Regions from separate parts of the Lamprobacter sp. genome, predicted to be linked through region 1. Evidence: predicted binding sites of a transcription regulator. Region 1 holds the regulator's gene; each other region holds the start of a gene.
The links. Region 1 encodes sigma-54, which starts transcription at its own class of promoters, with help from an activator protein. Its sites were predicted from a motif close to TGGCANGNTNCNTGCTT; they were not measured.

Region 1 (4,151 bases):
AGTCCGTATTGACCAGGGCGCGCGGCTGATCCGGTATGGGGGTTAGCCAACGCAGCCCAAGCCTCGGCCCGAGGTGCTCAATCAGGCCTTGCAAGGTATCGACGGGGGGCATCTGTGCGACGAGCCAGCCTTAAGCGTGACGCTGCAATAAGTCCAGCAACGTACTGGCATCATCGGCAGCCCGAAGTGCCGCGCGCAGTTGCGGATTGCTAAAGCGCTCGGCAAGGCTCGCCAGCAGATTCAGATGGGCATCGGTTGCCTCCTGTGGCACCAATAGGCCAAAGGCGAGGTCAACCGGACGATCATCCGGCGCATCAAAGCTGACGCCCTGGCTCAACTGCACGAAGGCGCCAATGGCCGTGTCGATGCCTTGGATGCGCGCATGCGGAAGCGCGATGCCCTCGCCTAAGCCCGTGCTACCGAGCCGTTCGCGATCGTTCAACAGGTCGAAGACAGAGGCTGAAGAACACTGCAGACCCGCACTCGCCAAGAGCTCGGCCAAGGCCTCCAGCAATCGCTTCTTGCTCGTGACCTCGACACGACAGCGGATGCGCGGCTCAGTAATCAGGCTGGGGGGAAACATCGACCGTCGCTCCAAATAAAGTGATCTTCGCATGCAGGACGCAGTACGGCCTGGTTGGATAAGGACAACAACGGCAGAGGCATCAGCCTAGCAGCATCGCAAAGGAGGCCGGAGCGCCTCACATCCCGCTCCGGCACAGTCATTGACCAGACGCTCATCGCTGCAAGCAGCCTGAGCATCGCTCAGTGCAGTGGCGTCTCATAGATCATCCTGCTCATCGTCTAGCTCACCGCTGACCGTCTCCCCTTCGGCAGCCGTCTTGGTGGCGCTACCGCGATGACTCTGGCGCTTCTCCTTATACTTCAGCACCTGGCGATCGAGCTTGTCGATCAGCCCATCAATGGCCGCATACATGTCTTCATGAACGGCATCGGCGAAGACATCGGCGCCATTCATGTGGATGCGGGCCTCGGCCTTCTGCCGTAGTTTCTCGACGCTCAGGATCACATGCACTTTGATCACGTGATCGAAGTGGCGCTCTAGGCGCTCGAATTTGCTCTCGACGTAGCCTTTCAGCGGTTCGGTAATATCGACATGATGGCCCGTGAGGTTGATTTGCATTGCGTCACTCCTGGGTTTGCAGGCGAGCCTTAGCGGCAGACATTCAGCGCTGCAGCTAAAGGCGCTTGCGCTCATTCGAGGGTGGGATACCCATTGCCTCGCGGTACTTGGCGACAGTACGTCGCGCGACATTGATCCCCTGTTCGGACAGGATGCCGGCGATCTTGCTGTCGCTCAGCGGTTTGTTCGCCGCCTCGGCGGCGACCAGCTTGCGGATAAAGGCACGAATCGCGGTCGAAGAGCATTCTCCGCCCGATGCCGTGCCGACATGACTGGAAAAGAAATATTTGAACTCCAGCGTACCACGCGGCGTATGCATGTACTTCTGCGTGGTCACGCGTGAGACGGTCGACTCGTGGAGCTCGAGCGAGTCTGCGACATCTCTGAGGATCAGCGGACGCATGGCCTCCTCGCCGTACTCGAAAAAATCGCGCTGTAGCTCGACGATCTTCGCCGCCACTCGCAGCACCGTATCGTTGCGGCTGAGCAGACTCTTGATAAACCAACGGGCCTCCTGCAGATGCGTCTTCAAGCAAACATTCTCGGCCCCATCATCGGCGCGCCGGATCAGCTTTGCATAGTCTTCGTTCACTCTCAGTTTAGGCTGAGTTTCAGGATTTAGCTCGACTTGCCACACACCAGCCTGCTTACGCACCAACACATCAGGAATCACATAGTCTGTCCGATGGTCACTGATCAGGGAGCCTGGCCGCGGCTGCAGCGACCGGATCAGCGTTAACGAGCGCGCCAGATCAAGGTCGGAAAGCTTGGTGTGACGGCGCAATTCATCCAGATCGTTGCGCGCCAGCGCGTCGAACAAGCTGTCGCAAATCTTCAGCGCACCCGCGCGATCTGGCGTCTCCGGCGGCAGCTGGCGTAGTTGCAGCAACAGGCATTCGCGCGGATCGCGAGCACCAACCCCAGCGGGATCGAGGGCCTGAATGCCATGCAGCACGGCCTCGATCTCGTCGAGCTCGAGATCCTCCAGATCCAGCGTCTCAAGCAGCTCGGCGGGATCGAGCCGAAGATAGCCATCCGCATCGATCGCATCGATCAGCGCCTCGGCGATCAGGCGGTCACGCGCCCCAAGGCGGCCCAGATTGAGCTGCCACTCGAGATGGTCGTGCAGCGTCTGTGGTTTCGACTGCTGCGCAAAGAGGTCGACATCGCCAGACGCGCTCGACCCAGGGGAACCTGAAGGGCCGGCATACTGGGCGCCAGGATCACTGTCGAAGGTATCACTCCACTCGCTGTCGAGCGCCAGATCATCGGGCAGCGTGCTCGATTCAGCGGGAACCTCGGCATCGACGGAGGCATCGGTCTGTGCTTGGCGCAACTCAGCAGTCTCGCCAGCGGTGTCCCCCGCATCCTCTCGCCCAACCTGATCTTCGTCCGAGGTCTCCAGCATCAGATTAGACTCGAGCGCGTCTTGGATCTCGCGCTGGAGGTCGAGCGTGGAGAGCTGCAACAGCTTGATGGCTTGCTGGAGCTGCGGCGTCATGGTCAGCTGCTGACCAAGACGGAGCTGGATGCTTTGCTTCATTCCGAGCGGCTATGCGGGTACAAAAGGCCTTATTGGCTTGCAGTCTAGACGAAAAGGTGGCTCAGTCGCAGCGCCAAGCTTAGATCTCCTGGTTTCTACCAAGGTCTTCAGAGTCGAAAGTGCTCGCCAAGATAGACCGCCCGCACCTGCGTATCTTGCAGCAACACCGCCGGCGCTCCGCTGGCAATGACTCGGCCGGCGTTGATGATATAGGCCCGGTCGCAGATGTCGAGCGTCTCCCGAACATTATGATCGGTGATCAGCACAGCAATCTCACGATCGCGTAAATGACTGATAATTTGCTTGATATCGCCTACCGCGATGGGATCGACCCCAGCAAAGGGCTCATCAAGCAGCATGACCTTGGGCTCAACCGCAAGCGCGCGCGCGATCTCGAGCCGCCGGCGCTCACCACCGGAGAGGCTGAGCGCAAGTGAATCGGCCACATGGCCAATGCCCAACTCATCAAGCAGCTCGTCGCAGCGCTGCCGGCGATCCTCGCGGCTCGTGTCGTCGCGCATCTCGAGTACCGCCATCAGATTATCCCGAGCCGAGAGTTTACGGAAGACCGATGGCTCCTGTGCCAGATAGCTGAGACCCCGCCGCGCTCGCGCGTGCATTGGCCGATGGGTGATGTCCTCGGCATCGAGCCTGATGCGACCAGCGTCAGCGCCGACGAGCCCGACGATCATGTAGAAACTGGTGGTTTTACCGGCCCCGTTTGGTCCCAGCAGGCCCACGACCTCACCGGCATCGACAGCCAGATCAACACCATCAACCACGCGCCGTCGTCGATAGGTCTTGGCCAGCGCACGCGCCTCGAGGATCGCCATCAGGGAGCCGATGCTGGCCGTGAAGCGGGCTCCGACTCGGGCTCGATCCGAATCTTCACTCGCTCGCGGCCTTGGGCGCTGCTACCCGCAGTCACGCGCTTGGTGATCCGATTGTAGACGATGCGATCGCTCGCAAAACGGTCCTCGCCTTGGATCAACACCGCCTCATCGATCAGGGTCAGCTGTTCGCGGTCAGCCTCGTACTCCATCCGCAGCGCGCGGCCTTTGACCTCTTCCGGATCATCATCAAGCAGCTGCCGATAACGCACCGGTTGACCGATTGCGATGATCTTCTCAGCACGGCGGTCTGGCTTGTGATGCACAAGCACCTCGTCGGCCTGGATGAACAGGCTGCCCTGGGTGACCTCGACATGGCCGATGTAGAGGCTGGTCAACTGTTTCTCGTCGAGCTCTGCGGCATCAGCCTCGATATACATCGGCTGATACTGATCCGACTCGAGCGCGCTCGTGGAGGTCGCCGTTGCCAACGCCAGACCTAACAGCAGAGTCCGCCCCCAACCGCAGCATTGCTTCGGGCTCATGACCCTCTCCTCATCGTGCATTCATCCTGCATCATCGTCGTTGAGCGGCGTCATCATCACCAGCCAGCGCCGCGCGAGCGCGTCCAAAC
Region 2 (4,151 bases), on a different contig from region 1:
CATTGCTCAGGTACAGCAAGTCTCGGGAGATATCGAAGCTTCGGTTGAAACGCTATCCAACTGGCTAGCCAGTCATCCGCAAGACCAGGAGTTGCGGCTGATGCTCGCGAACCAACTGCTTGCGCTGCAGCGCGACGATGAAGCCATCAGCGCCTACCGTCGCCTCCTTGAGCAAGGTTCCGAGAATCCGATTGCGCTCAACAATCTCGCCTGGCTGCTTCGCAAGAGTGATTCCGCAGAAGCGCTTCGCCTTATCAACCAAGCGATCAAGCTCGCGCCCAAGGCCGGCACCATTCTCGATACTAAGGGGACGATTCAACTGGAACAAGGTGATGCGGCTGCCGCTGTCGCGACTCTAGAGCAGGCGCTTGAATTAACCCCAAAAAACCCCTCCATTCGCCTCCATCTTGCCAAGGCACTGATTGCCTCCGATCAGCATGCGCAAGCGCGGTTACAGTTGGAGCAACTCGTCTCCGAACATCCCGACACCAGCGAACAGGAAGAAGCCACCAAACTTCTAGCAAACCTACCTCAGCCAGAATAGCAGGCAGATAACCTAACCCGATGTCAACACAGCTCAGCCTCTTCAAGCACTTGGTTCTGGAATTACTCGCCTCGCGCCAGGATGCGCGAGTACCAGAACCCGAGCTGATTATGGACGATACCGATCAAGCCGAAGCGTTCATGCTTGCCGGGCGCGAGGATGGCGTGATCGCTCCGACTTACCTCTTCCATACACTGCAGCTCAGCCAGCTCATCAAGCCAGGTGATGACGTCCTAGATCTCGCCTGCGGTCCGGCAAACCAACTCGCTCAGGTCGCGCGCGTGCATCCCGATGCCAACTTCGTCGGTGTGGATGCATCGCCGGAGATGCTCGAACTGGCGGGCGAGACGGTGCAGCGCTTTGGTTTAGAGAATGTGCGTTTCGAGACCCGTTATATCCAGAATCTGGAGGGTATGACGGACAACTCGATGGACGTCGTGATGTCAACGATGTCGCTTCATCATCTGCCTGATGTTTCGGTGCTTCAAGCCACCTTTCGTGAGGCAGCAAGAGTGCTGAAACCGGATGGCGCTGTCTATCTTGCCGATTTCAGCCGCCTCAAGCGTGAGCAGACTCGGCGCTTCTTTGCTGAACAACACAAGGAACAGCAGTCGGAGATTTTTACAGCCGATTATCTGAATTCACTGCGCGCCGCTTTCACCTCGCAAGAATTTAAGCAGGCGATGGGCATCTTCGGCCCGAGCACGCGGTTCAACTCAACGGCGCTTGTCCCCTTTATGGTTGTTGTGCATAGAGGGGAGCGACATACCGTGACGAATAAAGCACTTGAGGAGTGTCAGGCGATCTTTCAGGGACTGCATCCTGCCCAGCAGCAAGACTTCAGTGATCTGAAACACTTCTTCTCGCTCGGGGGACTGCCTACACCTCAATTTCTCTGATCATAACCAATTTCATGCGCCGAATAAAAAAGCCCCGCATTTGCGGGGCTTTGGCGCTTGCAGGTTAATTCCTATTTAGCCAGCGCGCCGACGCCAAGACGTAAAGCTGAGACCAAGCAACCCAAGACCCATGAGCGCCAGTGTTGCCGGTGTTGGTACAGGTACACCATTAAAATCAACAGCTCCAGTGGACACGATACGCACTAAATTACCGTCTTGTACAATCTGCTGTGAAGTGTTGTTGAAATCATTAAAGGCAATATCATAGAACGGTGTCGGCTCAATGAAGAAGGTGTTACCGAACGCTGTATTGCTATAAGAGGAATAAGCATTCAGTGCATTTCCTCCTTGGCTGGTTGGTTCGATCACTCCGTCAATCAGGCTGCCTTGACCGATCAGTTGTAGATTGCTAACACCAGCTCCAGAAGTATCTACGGTAGGCGTGACGATGTCGTTAACGCTGTTTGGAGTGAATTGAACGTCAGTCCCGGAAGCCCCCCAGAATTGGAAGTCAAGGCTGGTCATGGCGAGATTAACGCCGGGCCCAATGGAATCGGCTGGGTTTTGAGGAGCCACAGTGTAGATAAACTCTGCCCACATCTGCCAATCAAAACCTACATAGGAAACATTGCTGAGGACCGGAGAGCCTCCATTAGTGAACGATGTGAAGTTGATCCAGCCTTGACCTACACCCGTATTGGCAACGGTATCCAGAGTGACCAGTGTCGATGCGCTACCACTTAATTGGTCAGCAGTAAAAGTTCCTGGCGCACCTGAAGAGAACACGGTCGGATCAACTGTAAACAGCGGCGCTGCTGATGCCTGAAAGGTGACTCCGAGGCCGAGGATTGCGGCCGCGCTAAACGTCTTAAATGTGTTGAACTGGGTGTTCATGCTCAAATGACCTCTGTGTTATCGCATGGAGAAAAGTGGCTACGACACATGAGAACAAGCATACGCTGTGCCACTTATCATATAAACTATAAAATCAACAACTTAAACCGATGACCCAAGATCCAGAGTTGGCGATGGAGAGCGGATGTAAAATAAACTGACGCCCTCCGCGAGGTTAAGCCATCTGGCAAGGCGATGGTTGTCCAGCTGCAAACCAGCTACTCTCAAATGACGCATACCTAAGTCTCGGCTGAACATGATAACACCCCACCCTCCCCAGAATGTCGGATACTGCTTGCCAGATAACGTGACGGGATATGCCCAGCCATATCAAGCGATTGCGCAACTCAACTCTCGTGAGGGCGTACAGCAGTTCATCGTCCAAGCAAGGCGTGAACGCCGCTCGCTCTACCCCATTTCAAAAGGCCATAACTGGGGCTACGGCTCACGCTCCCCGGTCACCGAGGGCAACACGCTCGTAGACCTCAGCGGTATGAACCGCATCTTCAACGCTGAAGCAATCTCGGTGGACCACCCCATCGCCGTCATCGAGCCGGGCGTCACCCAAGGGCAGCTGCATGATTTCCTTGCCAAGCACTGCCCGGAGCTCACCTTCAACGTGACGGGTGCCGGGCGCGAGACCAGCCTCATCGGCTGCGCCCTAGATCGCGGTGTCGGCTACTTCGGCCCGCGCCGCGAAGACCTGTTCGGCCTCGAGATCGTCACCGGCACCGGTGAGGTTCTAAAGACCGGGTTTCGCCGTCTTGGCGAGGATTCACCGCTCGCCCATCTTCACCCAGATGGCCTTGGCCCCATCCTTGATGGCCTGTTCTACCAGGGGAACTTCGGTATCGTGACCAGCGCCTGCTTCCGGCTTCGCCCAAGGCGGCCGCATGAGGTTGCGGTGTCGCTCTCTCTGCATCGGGAACAAGACCTTGGCGAGTTGATCAACCGCTTGGCGCGGTTGAAACGCGAGGGACTGTTAACTTCAGTGACCCATATCGGCAACCGGGCGCGGAATCATTCGACCCTGACCTATGGGATTGCTCAGTACCTCAAGGACGCCTGTGGGCGCTCGGCGACCCAGGCATTAGCTGAATCCGAGCGCGTGCTGAATTTGATCGCACCCAGTGAGTGGGCATCGCTCGCCGCCGTCACAGGCAATCATGGACAAGTGCGTGCCTCCTTGCGCGAGATCCGCCAGCGCATCGGCAAGCTGGCGCGGGTGATGGTGGTCACCGAGCGCTTGCTCGATGTCGGCTTTGCCGTCACCCACGCGCTGCGCTTCCTGCCGATGGCGCGGGCCAACGCTGCGGCGATCCACGCCATGCGGCCACTGCATCAGCTCGCGCTGGGAACGCCGACCGATCTACCGATCCAGAATCTGATGTGGCAATTCGGGCACCCAAACCTGGATGTCGAGGAATTTGACAACTCAAGATGCGGCGTTCTGTTCATCAGTCCTGCCTTACCCTTGGATGGCACCTTAGTGATGGAGGTGATCGCCGGCATGGAAGCCATCGCCGAGGCGCATGGTCATCGACTCTATATGACGCTCAATATTGAGACCGCTACCTCGTTGGTCGCGGTGATCAATCTGCTGTTTGATCGCAGTGAGGACGAGCAAACGGCGCGCGCGCGCCGCTGCGCCGACGCCCTGCTCGCCTATATTCACGAGCGCGGTTTGTCGCCGTACCGGGCGCGGGTGGATATGATGGATAAGATAGTCTCGGCGGACGACCCTTACTGGCAGACGATACGCAAGCTCAAGCAGGTGTTCGACCCGGACAATATTATTGCGCCGGGTCGCTATA
Region 3 (4,151 bases), on a different contig from region 1:
GGATGAACACCACCGCGGATGTTGAATAAGCGCATGCGGGACTCTCTCAGCAAGTGCAGCCTCTGGCTCATGCAGCCAGCGGATTGGGCCAGACCCAATTGCTCGGTGTGAGCGTGGCGGGACGCATCTCAATGCATTCGGTTGGGCAGACCTCAGCGCAGTCGCCGCAGCCCACGCAGGCATCCTCGAACACCGCATGGATCTGGTCCTTGGCGCCGACGATGGCATCGGTCGGGCAGCGCTTGAAGCACTTGGTGCAGCCGACGCAGAGCTTCTCGTGCACAAAAGCAACCTGCGGCGCCTGCTCGGCGACGGCGCTCAGATCCACACTCACCCCCAAGCGTTCCGCGAGCGCCTGCACCAACGCCCGGCCACCCGGCGGACAGAGCGTTACTGGGGCCTTGCCCTCGGCAATCGCCGCTGCTGCCGGGGCGCAGCCAGGAAAACCACACTGGCCGCACTGCGATCCAGGCAATAAGGCTTCGATCTCGGCCACCAGTGGGCTCTCCTCGACCTTCAGGAAGCGTGCCGCCACGCCGAGCAGCGCGCCCAGCCCCAGGCCAAGGGTGGTCAAGCTCAGGATTGCAGAAACCATCATGTCGACATGCTCCAATGATGATGAGTCAGTCAAAAGCGTCAGTCACCGCACCGGAGCGCCTGTGCTTCACGAACTTCAGGCCAGCCCAGCAAAGCCCATGAAGGCTAGGGATAACAGCCCGGCGACGATAAAGGCGATCGGCGCCCCGGCGAAGGTCGCCGGCACCTGCGCCAGCGCCAGGCGCTCGCGCAGTCCCGCGAACAGCACCATCACCAGCGTGAAACCCAGCGCCGAGCCAAAGCCATACAGCAGGCTCTCGACAAAGCTATGCTGCTCTTGCACATTGAGCAGCGCCACACCGAGCACCGCGCAGTTGGTGGTAATCAATGGCAGAAAAATGCCGAGCACCTGATACAGCATCGGCGAGAGCTTGCGCACCATCATCTCGGTAAACTGCACCACTGCCGCGATCACCAAAATGAAGGTCAGGATGCGCAGAAAGCCGATCTCCAGCGGCTCCAGCACCCAATGCTCTAGCAGCCAACTCGCCGCTGCAGCCAGGGTCAGCACGAAGGTGGTTGCCAATCCCATGCCCAGCGCTGTATCAAGCTTCCCGGAGACGCCCATGAAGGGGCAGAGGCCAAGAAATTTGACCAGCACCACATTGTTCACCAGGGCGGTGGCGAGGATGAGCATCAGAGATTCGGTCATGGCGTATCGGCAAGGCGCTCCGAAAGCTGGCAGTGAGCGCGCAGCCAAGGCCGCTCGCACTCGAGGCTGGCGGTCATAAAGCAAACCTGATGCCATCACGCCGCAACCACCGCCATCAGTGGCGCAGATCAATCCAGCGCTGGGCGAAAACCGCATCAAACCGGGCCTTGGCCGGCATTGCCTTTGTCCGAGTGACACTGACCGATGCCAACGAGCTGCCCCGTGACTGTCGTGGACGAGACAGCCAAGATGCTGCGGTGCAGCACATTGTCGTAAAACCGACAAGGCGGACGCTGTTGCAGGTCGATGCAGTGCAAGTCAGGGCTAGTCAGGGCAAGGCAGCAGTAGGCAACAGCAGAACGCGTAAAACGGCATGAAACCTGGCATGAAGTATGCTTAAATAGTAGGCCCGCGGCGTGGCCGATCATCGGCTTCTGATTGCGCGCGGCACAGGCACAACAACGACAGGTCAGGATAGAGGAGACACCCATGGCTCGATCATCCCCCGAGGGCAGTGCATCCCATTCGCAGCCCCACCACAACCCGCCCACAAAGATCGCTGCCAGCCCCTCTGCCATGGCCACCTCGGACAACGACGAGTCGATGGTGCGCAATGCCATCGAAGGCTTCCTACGCGAGCCGCCTGTAGGCACTCCGCCCGAGGTCATCACCGCCCTCCGACTGATGGCCGGTGATGCCGCTGATCCGTTGCCGCCCCGGCTCTATTTCGAGACCGTGGAGCAATCCCCAGTCGCCATCTCGATCACCGACTCGACGGCGAATATCCTCTATGTAAACGCAGCCTTCGAGCACCTGACCGGCTATCTCCGCGATGAGGTACTGGGCAGGAATCAGTCGATCCTATCGAGCAATGCGACACCCGACAGCATCTACCGGCAGCTCTGGCGCACCATCCAGCGCAAGAAGACCTGGACCGGCACCCTGGTCAACCAGCGTAAGGGAGGCGATGAGTACCTCGCCGAACTGGTCATCTCGCCCGTGCTCAACAGCAGCGGCGAGATTGCCTACTTCCTCGGCATGCATCGAGACGTGACGCGCGAGCATGAGCTGGCCTCCGCTCTCAGGCAGCAGAAGACGCGTATCGAGAATGTGCTCGACGCGGCCCCAACGGTGATGGTGTTGCTGGATGCCGAGGGCGAGATCATTCTCGACAACATGGAGTACAAGAAGCTCTTTGGCGACCTGCGCGGTCGCGAGCCCTTACCGCTGATCCGCGCTGCGCTGCGCGAGCAGGCCGGCTTCGATCCCATCGATCGTACCGTTCCCGCCAGCGGCAAAGGTGAGGACTTCAAGAATGTCGAGGTCAGTCTCGAGGCTCCCGGCCACCTCGGACCGCGTTGGTTCTCCTGCTCCGGCACCTGCATCAGTGAGCAAGACGGCAGCGCCCGTAGCTACTTTGGACGCGGCAAGCATGGTGACGCGCGTCTGTTGCTGCTGGCCACCGATGTCACCGCCCGCCATCGCGAGATCGAGCGCGCGCACCTGGAGCACCTGCGCGCCCGCATCGCCGAGCAACGCCTGACCCAGGGCATGCGCGAGGCACTGACCGCGGCCAGCTACCAGATTCAGACCCCACTCAATCTGCTCCGCGCCGCCAGCGCCATGCTCGCCAATGGCGCCGGTACCCTCGAGGGCTTTGCACCGACCCTCGCGCAGATCACCGAGACCAGCGAGCAGGCGCTGAAAACCTTGCAAGCGGCACTCCCAGACGAGATCATTGAGGCCGGCGTCAGCGTCAACGTCAACGAGCTCGTGCGCCATGTCCTCGCGCTCGAAACCGAGGCATTGTTGGCCTCTGGTGTCACCGTCGATTGGCGCCCGGCGCATGTGCTGCCCGAGATCACCGCCCGGCAGACCGAGCTCCGCTCGCTGTTCAAGAACCTGATCGACAACGCCTTGCAAGCAACCCGGGAGGGTGCAACCGGCCAGCGCGAGCTGCACATCAGCACCCGCGCGCTCGATGACGCGGTTGAGGTCTGCATCCAGGATAGCGGCCCGGGCTTCCCGAGCGGCGATCGCTACAAAGCCTTCGAGCCTTTCTATATCGGCTGGCGCAACCGTCGCGGCCGTGCCGGCATGGGATTGCCGCTCGCGCAGGAGATCGCCAACCAGCATGGCGGCAGCATCGAGATTGATCCAGACTACAGCAATGGCTGCCGCCTCCTTGTCACCCTAACCAACGCCCTGCCCCGTGACTGACCGAGATCCAGTGACGATAGACGACAAGGAATTCGCGGACGCGCCAGCGCTGGACATGCGCATCGTGACGCGCCCAGAAGCGGCCTCCAATACAACCGCCGGTACGCCCCCAGAAACAGGACCAGCCATGAACCGGGCCGATCTGCTCGAGGCGCAGCTCGCCGCGCTCTTTGATGTCAGCCGCATCCTCAGTCGCTCACTGCAGCTCAGCGAGACCCTGCGCGCGGTCCTGCAAACCCTCCACGAGCGTGGCCGTCTCTGCCTCGGCATGGTCAGCCTGCTCGACGAGGAATCCGGTGATCTACTGATCAGCGCCCTGCACGACGACGACGCGGCCCCGTTCGAGAAGGTGCGCTATCGCCGTGGCGAGGGCGTCATCGGGCACATCCTCGAGACCAACCGCGAATGGCTGCTGGAACGGGTCAGTGACGAGCCCCGCTTCCTCGACAAGCTCGGCATGTTCAACCGCGACCTGCCCTTCATCGGCGTGCCGATCCGCATCGGCGACGGGCCTGCTGTGGGGGTGTTCGCGCTGCAGCCGTCGGTGCGCGATGAGCACCTGCAACAGCGCGCGCGTTTCGCCGAGATGGTCGCCAATCTCATCGGCCAGGCGGTGCTGCTGGCACGCTCGGTCGATGCTGAGCGCCGCGCGCTGCGCGAGGAGCGCGATGCCCTACGCCGC
Region 4 (4,151 bases), on a different contig from region 1:
GCCGAAGTACAGCGCCAGTTGCCGCCAGGCATCGGCGCGCAACGTCTCGGGTGCGGCGACGGCCTGGAACACCAGGGGCCGGCAGCCGCGCTCGGCGTCGCTCGGGCCGCCGATGGCGCGGTGGTAGCGTCCTTCGTAGTCGCGGGTCGTAACAGGCCCCCAAGTCACCTCGCGCAGCCAGCGCGGCGATTCGCGCAGGCTCCGCAAGTCGCCGCGATGCGCTCGGTCGTCGGTTCGAATACCCAGCCAGATACAGGCATTGTCCGGCGTCACCGAGTCCGATCCAACAGCGCCCCGGCGCTCGGTCAACGGAACCACATAGACTCGATAATACCGGTCGGGACCTTCCTTGACGTACTTGCGCCAGCCGTGGGATTGGATCGGCAGGCGCGCGGGAACCACGTTCTCGACGCCGAGCAGCGCGTTGCGCCCGCCGTAGGCCGGCAGTTCGCCCAAGCGCACACCATCGACCACCTCGGCGCGCTGCAAGGACCCAACCTCGACCGCCTGCATGGAACCCGCGATACCCAGCCACATGGCCGCGAATCCCAACAGAAAATAGTAACCGGACCCCTGATCCCAACCTTTCGCGTTGCGTGGAACCGCCGGGCGTAGCCGCGCGGAGAGACCTCCAAGGAGAAACCAAAAGACGAGAAACTGGGGCGCGCTGAGCAAGAAACCGGTCAGCTCGCCGGCGAACGCGCCGAACAGTACACTGACCCCGACGGCCAGTCCGAGGATCGCGAACACGACCAGATTGAACGCCCCGTGCGCGAACCCGACGATCGGCAACCAGGCACGGACGGTCGCGCCGATGGCCAGTGTCTCCGGGCGCTCCGCCAGCAAGACCCGACGCTGGTTCCACGCCAGCCGAATGTGCCACGCGGACCAGAGACACCCGCCCGCCAGCAGTAGCGAGAAGGCGATGGTCCGCGCTTGGCCCTGGCCTGCCAGCAGACTCCATCCCAGGACCATCAGCAGGCTCAAACAGCCAAGCCCCACCAGCACTGGAATCAGCAATGAAGCAAGCCATTCCGGCGACGGGTCGGGCGCTGGTGTAGAAAGCGCGTTCGCCCTGGCTGGGATCACGTTCCCAAAAGGTCGCTTGGCCAGCGTCAACCGTTGGGAGCGCTGGCACCGCCGCTGGCCCCAGCGACCGCCGAGCGCCGCGTGCGCGGCCAGCACCACCAGATTGCCCGCGACCTCGAACAGCAGCGCGGCATCGACCCGCGCCTGATTGACACCCAGCCAAAGCGCCATGGCCAACAGCGTCGGCGCGGCCAGCAGCAGCCCCCAGAGCAGGCCGTGCCAGGGCCAGCGGGAGGCGAACCCGAACGCCAGCACGCCCAGCACGCCACCGGCGGCCAGCGCCCCGAGCCAGGCCGAGAGAACATCGGCCCCCGCCCGCTCGAACAGATTCACCAGGGTTCCGAACAGCCAAACGCCGGGCAGCGCCAGCATCAGCGCTAGGACGTAGACCCACCAGGCGGGTCTCTCGGCTTGGGATGTTTCAGACGCCATCCCGCAACACTCGGAACGTCATCGCCAGCATAACGTCGATCACCCTTATCATTCTCCAACCTGTTCGAGGGCCGCTTCGATCAACCCACTGTTAAGCCGCGAGCCTACCGCAAATAGACGATCTCGATTAACCTGCCTCCGATTACCAACACCAATCCCGGATAGAAGAGGCCCCACCCCCCGTAGGCCAGCACCGGCACGATGCCGACGGCCAGCATGATCGCTAACACCCACCGCTAACACCCACCGCCAACTTTTGCGTCGTATTCGCTGGCTCGCCTCGATCTGACTGCGCGGGTCGGGATCGCCCAGATATTCCCATACGACTTGCCGCCCAGCGCGGGTTGCGGACGGCGACGGGTCGGCCACCGGCATCAGGCCCCCCGCCCGCGTCCGAGCTTTTAGCGTTTCCTTCAGGGCGTAAATCAGCGCCAGGACGGCGAGGATTAGACAGAGAGCGAGGAACGCGTGTCCGGCGCGTTCGATGCAGCGATCTCGCGAGGATTCCAGTTCGGTGGCCAGCCTGGCCAACCTCGGCTGGCGCGGTCAATGAAAGCGCGCACACCATCGCTGGCATTGCTGAAGCGACCTGAGCGCGAGCATTCATCGACCCTAGCCGTCATCGCATCCGCTAAAGAAACATTCATCGTTGCCATGACTGCCTGAGCGGGACAATGGCAAACGTTGCTAAATCTTGCCAAACATCAAGTAACGCAACATCGAAGGCTGAACGGGCACCTTTGAGACTGGGTGACCCGTCTCGCATGCTAGCTTGAGACGGGGGATTACCCCGTCTCATCACGGCCTTGAGACGGGGCCACATCCTCGTACCTAAGTGCTAAAGACGCTGATTTTTCATCACGACTGGGGTGGCGTGCAATCCTTGGAGTGGCGGCGAGCCTGGGTAATGCCCGGCCTTGGTGATGGGCTAAGAGATTGAGATCGTAGTTTCGCCTGAATGCCGCGCCCCCTTGTTGGGGTTTCGGCGTCACTTGGCATGGCCGCTGCTTAATATTTCGCGAGCCAGCACGAAGCCTATTGCTGATTTCGCTCGGTCGCTGGTGATGGTGGATCGATTTTGTTTTCTCTGTTTCTGTACGGGGATTTTCTTATGCGTAAGCATCAACAAGGTTTTACTTTGATCGAGCTAATGATCGTCGTGGCGATCATTGGTATTTTGGCGGCGATTGCTTTGCCGGCTTATCAAGATTTCACAAAAAGGGCACGCATTTCTGAAGCTCTTGTTGCAGCTGCATCAGCTAAGGCTACTATAAGCGAGAATATTGCCAATGCTGGCGAGATTAAAACGACGGGTAATTGTGCTGGTTATTCAAACCTAACTGTTAAGACAGACAACGTCGCATCATCAACATGCGATGATGAATCAGGTACGATTACGGTTACTTCAACACAAGGCGCCGGTGGTACAGATGCTTGCGCGATCATTCTTAAACCTACTATGAATGACGATTACAGTGTCGTCTGGACATGTACTACTAATGCCGATGCTTGCCTCAATATAGTTCCTGCCGAGTGCCGCAGTGTTGCCGCCGGTGGTAGTGATGATGATAGTTAGTAACTAGTGCCTGAACAAGAACTCAGTTTAACTCTCTCAAACAATCTGTTAGACTCTGTCCCCATGAATATAAGGTTCGAATAAAGGTTCCATTAGGTTCGAATTCTTTTCGGCGAACAAGGGGGCGAGCACAGTTTAATTTCTCTGCCGCTACAGCCGAGCCAAGCCGAAGCCCACCCCGGACCCACGATGCCTCGGGCACGGATGCCCACCACCCTTGCCAACCCCGCTCTCGAGTCCTCGATGCGGGGTTGTTGCTATGCTGGACTCGAGAAATATGGCCCAGAGCCGAGCGGTGCCATGTCTGTCACCCGCGATGAGATCCTGAATCTGTTCCAGGAAATCGCGCTTCAGTCCAAGGAAACGGATCGCAAGCTCCAGAAAACCGCGCTTCAGCAGAAGAAGACTGACCGCCAAGTTTGGGAAGCCAACAAAGCCCTAGGGCGTCAGTGCAACCGCTTGGGTGAATTTGTCGAAGAGAGGATGCGTCCAGGCGTAGGCTGATCAGAGGGCCAGCATCCTATCCTTCCGCCATCTTCCCGTCCTTCCAGGCTTTGCCTAGCACAACCGACTTAATGATCAAGGCCCAAAACACTGTCAGACTGTCGATTCGGAGGACGTCTTTGTTGATTGGCCGCCAACCGCGTAGAACAGCCCGCCGGCTCCACCAAGAAAGAGCCCGATCAAGAGTGGAGCCCAGGCTCCCCAATTCCAGCCGGCCTTGAGGACAGCTTCGGCGGGGTTGTTCGGGTCGTAATGCACAGTAACAGCAGCACCGCCTGGAAAACGTGATGCCGCTTCTGCTTCTGCGTCAGCCCGCTCCCTGAAGCGGCGACTCGCACTCTCGCCGTCTCCGTATGAATAGCGCGTGGAGACGTAAGATCGACCAGCAACAGCATAGGTGTAGTGAACCAACAGGTTATAATAAACGCGAACGTCCGACGTCGCTCTCGAGCCTTTTTTCAAGGAATATTGGGTGTTTACCTCAGTCTTCACAACAGTGCCTGGTGCAGAGGACCATGACAAAGTCTCGCTCGCAACAAAGAGGAAATAG

Region 2: a site for sigma-54 is predicted at 2,394-2,410, ahead of pepA (flocculation-associated PEP-CTERM protein PepA). Genes of this name have one in related genera too.
Region 3: a site for sigma-54 is predicted at 1,631-1,647, ahead of nifL (nitrogen fixation negative regulator NifL). Genes of this name have one in related genera too.
Region 4: a site for sigma-54 is predicted at 2,515-2,531, ahead of VBE63_RS06925 (pilin). Genes of this name have one in related genera too.

What each region holds. Positions count from the first base shown of each region.
Region 1 covers NZ_JAYESN010000005.1:71,206-75,356, reverse strand. Annotated here, with positions in the region: gene hprK (HPr(Ser) kinase/phosphatase) at 1-112, opposite strand, end outside; gene VBE63_RS02530 (PTS sugar transporter subunit IIA) at 131-583, opposite strand; gene hpf (ribosome hibernation-promoting factor, HPF/YfiA family) at 782-1,144, opposite strand; gene VBE63_RS02520 (RNA polymerase factor sigma-54) at 1,200-2,687, opposite strand; gene lptB (LPS export ABC transporter ATP-binding protein) at 2,795-3,520, opposite strand; gene lptA (lipopolysaccharide transport periplasmic protein LptA) at 3,520-4,062, opposite strand; gene lptC (LPS export ABC transporter periplasmic protein LptC) at 4,094-4,151, opposite strand, start outside.
Region 2 covers NZ_JAYESN010000061.1:5,189-9,339, reverse strand. Annotated here, with positions in the region: gene prsT (XrtA/PEP-CTERM system TPR-repeat protein PrsT) at 1-544, shown strand, start outside; gene VBE63_RS15650 (class I SAM-dependent methyltransferase) at 565-1,443, shown strand; gene pepA (flocculation-associated PEP-CTERM protein PepA) at 1,519-2,337, opposite strand; gene VBE63_RS15640 (FAD-binding oxidoreductase) at 2,633-4,151, shown strand, end outside.
Region 3 covers NZ_JAYESN010000016.1:45,727-49,877, reverse strand. Annotated here, with positions in the region: gene rsxC (electron transport complex subunit RsxC) at 1-35, opposite strand, end outside; gene VBE63_RS06360 (RnfABCDGE type electron transport complex subunit B) at 68-595, opposite strand; gene rsxA (electron transport complex subunit RsxA) at 674-1,249, opposite strand; gene nifL (nitrogen fixation negative regulator NifL) at 1,739-3,469, shown strand; gene nifA (nif-specific transcriptional activator NifA) at 3,597-4,151, shown strand, end outside.
Region 4 covers NZ_JAYESN010000018.1:37,899-42,049, reverse strand. Annotated here, with positions in the region: gene VBE63_RS06930 (hypothetical protein) at 1-1,521, opposite strand, end outside; gene VBE63_RS06925 (pilin) at 2,633-3,097, shown strand; gene VBE63_RS06920 (hypothetical protein) at 3,398-3,601, shown strand; gene VBE63_RS06915 (DUF3592 domain-containing protein) at 3,695-4,151, opposite strand, start outside.